DNA from 2 places in the Geobacillus sp. GHH01 genome. Region 1 is predicted to be linked to the other one. Evidence: predicted binding sites of a transcription regulator. Region 1 holds the regulator's gene; the other holds the start of a gene.

Region 1 (3,122 bases):
GTTGCGCGAGATGTTCTTGATATATCCTAGATCAATCCCTAAGCGAACATCGGACAGACATTGCGCCGCTTCTTTCGATTCGATGACGCGGCAGTTGGCCAGTATGCCGTATGAACGGAACACCTTGTCTTCTAATTGTATGCCCAAAGTTTTCACTAATGCCTGACGAGCCGCTCTTTCTTGGGCGATCAGCTGCTGAACGATCGTATGCAAATCAGCAACAATGTCTTCCTCCGATTTCCCAAGCGTGATCTGGTTGGAAATTTGGAATATATTTCCCAACGCTTCACTCCCTTCACCGTATGTTCCACGGACAACAAGCCCAAGCTGGTTGATGGCAGGAATAATACGGTTAATTTGTTGCGTCAGCACAAGCGCCGGAAGATGCATCATCACCGAAGCCCGCAATCCCGTCCCGACATTGGTCGGGCAGCTCGTTAAATAACCAAGCCGCTCGTCAAAGGCATAGTTGACATACCCTTCAATCCAATCGTCCAATTCGCTCGCCGCCTCGAGAGCCTCAGCAAGCTGCAACCCCGGGAATAGGCATTGGATGCGGATATGATCCTCCTCGTTGATCATGATGCTGATTTCTTCATTTTCCGAAAGCAGACAAGCGCCAAACGGCGAATCCTCAGCCAGATGCGGACTAATTAAGTGTTTTTCTACCAATACCCGTTTTTCAATCGGCTGAAGCTCCGACATTTTCAACAACTCGAAGCGGCCTGCCCCTCCGTAAGAACGATGGGCGAACGTCCGTTCAAACAACGCGACGATTTGCATCGCTTCTTCACTGCTAAACAGCGTTGGAAAACGAAAGTCAACGATGTTGCGCGCCAGTCGGATGCGACTGCTTAAGACGATGTCCGAATCCGGCCCCTCTTGGCTCATCCACGCGCTGACCGCCGTATTGAAAAACTTCTCGAACGACATACCGCTTACATATCCCCCTCTCCGCGTCGACGCAGTTCATCCTCCAACGAGCGGATTTGGTCGCGCACCTCGGCCGCCCGCTCGAATTCCTCACGAGCGACGAGCTCCTGAAGCTTTTGTTTCAACATAGCAAGTTGCTTGCGCAAATGGAGAACGCCGCCTTTTCGCTTCGGAATTTTTCCTGAATGAGCGGTATTGCCGCTATGGAGCCGTTTCAAAATCGGCGGCAAGTAGCGTGCAAACGTCCGGTAGCAGTTAGCGCAGCCGAACCGCCCGATTTGTGTGAATTGATGGTATGTCATTTGGCACGTCTCACATTGAAGTACATCCGGGTTCGGAAACGCGTTCGCCGTCATCTCTTTCATCGGCGCTTGAAAGTTAAGAAGCCCCGCCAACAAGTTGTTGAGTGAAAAATCATCATTGCCGTAGAACGTAAACATATGGCCATGCTCTCTGGCGCATTGCTCGCAAAGATGGAACTCCGTTTTCTCTCCGTTTACAATTTTTGTAAAGTGCATCGTGGCCGGCCGCTGCTTGCATTCTTGGCAAATCAATGCCTCCCCCTCCCCCTATTTGTATTTCAGCGACGTCAGCATCGCTTTTAACATGCGGGCCCGCAGTTCGTCCCGCTCGGGCAAATCGATATATAAAACAGAACGATCCATAGCGCTTAACATAATTTTCGCTTCCCGCTCCGAAATTACCTTTTCTTCAACGAGACGTTTTACCACATCTTCAGCATTCGATTGGCTGATGCGGTGGCCGACAAGCTCGAGCAGCTGGTCAATAAGCTGTGCTTCACTCTTTGTCTTCACTTTCATAATGCGGATATACCCACCGCCACCGCGCTTGCTTTCGACGATGTACCCTCTTTCAAGGGTAAACCTCGTATTGATGACATAGTTGATCTGCGACGGAACACATTGGAATTTATTAGCGATTTCGCTTCGTTTAATTTCAACGATATCTTGGTCGCTCATATTGAGCACTTGCTTTAAATATTGCTCAATGATGTCGGAAATGTTCGGCACTCTACCTACCACCTTCCTTACAACCAAGCTGCCTGGCGATGGGCCGTCCGCTGACAAGGACACCCCACTGCCTATTCGTTGACTTTGACTATATTTGACCTTACTCTTACTATACAATGTATTACGGAAAATTTCAAGAGTGACCAAAGAAGGAAAACTAACTATAGAATATCCGTTTTTCTGGACAATAAAACGTCAAGCAGCCGAATAAATGAAAAAGCACGCCTTTTCTTCCAAGGAAAGAAAAGACGTGCTTTCCATTTTGCCTAGCAGCGACCTACTCTTGCAGGGGCGCTGGCCCCAACTACCATCGGCGCTGGAGGGCTTAACTTCCGTGTTCGGGATGGGAACGGGTGTTTCCCCTCCGCCATAGCCACTAGGCAACAATGGACAAGTCTTATTATAAGGAAAGTTGACCTGTTGTCAAGACTTTTTCATTCCCTCAAAACTAGATAACCGTGCTCAGGAAGAAGCCGCTCGCCTGCGCTTTTCGCATTGTCCAGCTCCGGCTCGCCGCCGCTCGGGGTCAAATAACCTTCGCCTTCGGGATGTGAACATCCCTGCAGGCGAAGAACATTTGCCCGTCGCGGCGACCCGCTCGCCTGCGCTTTTCACTGTCTAGTTCCGGCCGCCATCGGCTCGCGACGCTTCGGTCCTGCTGCGGCGGCGACAGCCTCCTCGCAGGCCCTCCAGCGCACCTCGCCGATAAGCGGGCGGCCTCCACTTTTCTTGCTGTCCAGTTCCAGCGCCTAGCTCTCTTCTGCCAAATAACCTTCCCCCTCGGGGTGCAAGCACCCCTGCGGGTGAAGAACATTTGGCTTCGAGAGCTAATCGCGGCGCTTCCACTTTTCTAGGTTAAGCCCTCGATCGATTAGTATCCGTCAGCTCCACGTGTCGCCACGCTTCCACCTCGGACCTATCGACCTCGTCATCTTCGAGGGATCTTACCCGCTTTGCGCGGTGGGAAATCTCATCTTGAGGGGGGCTTCACGCTTAGATGCTTTCAGCGCTTATCCCGTCCGCACATAGCTACCCAGCGGTGCCCCTGGCGGGACAACTGGTACACCAGCGGTGCGTCCATCCCGGTCCTCTCGTACTAAGGACAGCTCCTCTCAAATTTCCTCCGCCCGCGACGGATAGGGACCGAACTGTCTCACG
Region 2 (3,122 bases), 780 kb from region 1:
CGTGCCGACGTAAACAGCGGCGATTTGCCATGCTTCCGACCACTCGTGTCTCTTGCCCAAATCCTCCATCTCCCTCTCTTGTCCGTTGCTTTATTGCCATATATATGTCCGGCATGGACAAGAAAGACGACAGAACGAAAAAAGAAGGCATCCGAGACAAGATGCCTTCTCACACACCGCAAACTCTCTTCATTTCATGAATATGACGTGCGATGTGAAATCGCGTTTCCATCAATGAACCGTCACCTGTTCGACTTGATGTTCGTGCAGCCCGCCGCTTCCTTCGACGTGCACTTTCACCGAATACGTTCCCTTGTTGGCAAACGTGGCCATGGCTTCGTATTCGCCGTTTCCTTTTTCATCTGCATCCACAAATTCATGCTTATTGTCCGCCTGCCAAATTTCAAAGCGAACGGTGGCGTTCGTAAACGGCTTCCCATCTTTGGTGAGGTGAACGGTCAATGCCGCCGGTTTTCCGGCTTCGAACGAACGGGACGACAGCGAAATGGCGACGGCGCCATGATGGTGTTCTTCAGCACTGCCTTGGGAATTTTCGCGCGCACCGTCAGCCGTCGCCGCCTGTTCCGGGCTGCCGGCGACAATATCTTTCTTCGGCATGTTATGCATGTCGCGCGCCGTCACATGGGCGACCACCGAATATGTTCCCGCTTCGGTGAACGTTTTTTCCACCGAGTATCGGCCGTCGCCGTCATGCTTCGCTTCAAGCATTTCCCGCTCGTCGCTTCCATGCTTCCATACTTCAAACTTGACTTCGTTCGCATCGTCTACTTTTTCGCCGCCGTACGTCACGACGCAGGCGAGCTTGGTCGGTTTGTTCAAATCGATATGATCCGGCGCATCGATTTTCACGTCAAGCACGGCCGGCGTCTCGGCTTGCTTGTTGTGATTTGTACAAGCAGCCATGATCATCATCCCCAAAAGTACAACAGCAAACGCGAAACCAACCTGTCTTCTCATCTTCACCTTTCTCCTTTTTCCTTCAAATTCATGATCATCATGAGCACCAAAGACGGAGTCTTTTCCGCCTCTTTTTCTGTTTTTCACTTTATCATAGCTTTGCCGCACCTACATTAGTATTCACCATTTTTTCAAAAACATTTCATCGTTATTACAATTTTTTTGTACAAAACACTTGAAAGTCAAAAAAGGTCAAAGTATAATAAAGTCAGAAAGTCAAAGAAAGTCAAAGTCAAATCCCGAATAAGAGAAAAGGGGGTATGTCTCATGCTATGCCAAGCATGCCAACAACGTGAAGCAACAGTGTTTGTCAACTTGCAATGGAACGGGGAAAAACAACAACTTCACCTGTGCCATGAATGCTATGAAAAGCAAAAACAACAACTGTCCATTCCGATGAACTTCGGCTTTTCACCGTTTTCCTTTGATGACTTCTTTACTAGCCCGTTCACAGCCGCCAACGCCGGAATGAGCGCGCCGAAAACGATGGCGAAGCGCCCGCAAAGCCATGGCGGTGGATTTTTGGATCAATTCGGCCGCAACTTGACGCAAATGGCGAAAGCGGGCTTGATCGATCCGGTCATCGGCCGCGACAAAGAAATCGCCCGCGTGATCGAAATTTTAAACCGCCGCAACAAAAACAACCCGGTGTTGATCGGGGAGCCGGGTGTCGGGAAAACAGCCATCGTTGAAGGGCTCGCGCTGAAAATCGCCGAAGGGCAAGTGCCGGAAAAACTATTGAACAAAGACGTGTACTTGCTTGACGTGGCGTCGCTTGTCGCCAACACCGGCATCCGCGGTCAATTTGAAGAGCGGATGAAGCGGCTCATCGCCGAACTGCAAGAGCGGAAAAACATCATCTTGTTCATTGACGAAATCCATCTGCTCGTCGGTGCTGGAGCCGCTGAAGGCTCGATGGACGCCGGCAATATTTTAAAACCGGCGCTTGCCCGCGGCGAACTGCAAGTCGTTGGGGCGACGACACTCAAAGAATACCGGCAAATTGAAAAAGACGCGGCTCTTGAGCGCCGCTTCCAACCGGTCATCGTCCACGAGCCGACCGTTGAGGAAGCGATCGCCATCTTAAAAGGCATTCAGCCAAAATACGAACAATTCCATCATGTCCGCTATACGGACGAAGCGATCGAAGCGTGCGTGAAATTGTCGCACCGCTACATTCAAGACCGCTTCCTCCCGGACAAGGCGATCGACTTGCTTGACGAGGCCGGCTCGAAAGCGAACTTGCGCCTCGGCCCGACCGATGAAAAGCAGCTGCAAGAGCGGCTGATGCAAATCGCAAAAGAAAAAGAACAAGCGGCGAAAGAAGAAAACTACGAATTGGCGGCGAAACTGCGCGCTGAAGAGCTGAAGCTTGAAAAACAACTCGAGCAAGGCGTCACCCAAGAACGCCCAACAGTCGATGTGGCGGACATCGAGCAAATCATTGCCGAGAAAACCGGCATCCCGGTCGGCAAACTGCAAGCCGATGAAAAAGAAAAAATGAAACATCTCGAAGAAAACTTGGCGAAAAAAGTGATCGGCCAAGCGGAAGCGGTGAAAAAAGTCGCGAAAGCCATTCGCCGCAGCCGCGCCGGCTTGAAAGCGAAACACCGCCCGATCGGTTCGTTCTTGTTCGTCGGCCCGACCGGCGTCGGGAAAACGGAGCTCGCCAAAACGCTCGCCGAGGAGCTGTTTGGCACAAAAGACGCCTTGATTCGCCTCGATATGAGCGAATACATGGAGAAACATTCGGTCTCGAAGCTGATCGGTTCGCCGCCGGGCTATGTCGGCTTTGAAGAAGCCGGACAGCTGACGGAAAAAGTGCGCCGCAACCCATACAGCATCATCTTGCTTGACGAGATTGAAAAAGCGCACCCGGATGTGCAGCACATCTTCCTGCAAATTTTGGAAGACGGCCGCTTAACCGACAGCCAAGGCCGCACCGTCAGCTTCAAAGACACCGTCATCATTGCGACAAGCAACGCCGGCGCAACCGATAAAAAAATCACCGTCGGCTTTGAAAAAGAGGGCAACGGGCAAACAAGCGTCCTTGACTCGCTCGGCGCCTACTTCAAGCCGGAATTTTTGAACCGCTTCGACGCCATCATCGAGTTCAAGCCGCTCGAAAAAGCGCACTTGCTTGA

The links. Region 1 encodes CtsR, which represses protease genes until heat stress. Its sites were predicted from a motif close to ATGGTCAATAAAGGTCAAACA; they were not measured.
Region 2: GHH_RS04500 (ATP-dependent Clp protease ATP-binding subunit) is a predicted target of CtsR. The motif match lies at 1,157-1,177, and genes of this name have one in related genera.

What each region holds. Positions count from the first base shown of each region.
Region 1 covers NC_020210.1:95,709-98,830, reverse strand. Annotated here, with positions in the region: gene GHH_RS00520 (protein arginine kinase) at 1-933, opposite strand, end outside; gene GHH_RS00515 (UvrB/UvrC motif-containing protein) at 939-1,487, opposite strand; gene ctsR (transcriptional regulator CtsR) at 1,503-1,964, opposite strand; rRNA gene rrf (5S ribosomal RNA) at 2,229-2,345, opposite strand; rRNA gene GHH_RS00500 (23S ribosomal RNA) at 2,816-3,122, opposite strand, start outside.
Region 2 covers NC_020210.1:880,285-883,406, reverse strand. Annotated here, with positions in the region: gene GHH_RS04510 (hypothetical protein) at 1-60, opposite strand, end outside; gene GHH_RS04505 (FixH family protein) at 232-978, opposite strand; gene GHH_RS04500 (ATP-dependent Clp protease ATP-binding subunit) at 1,246-3,122, shown strand, end outside.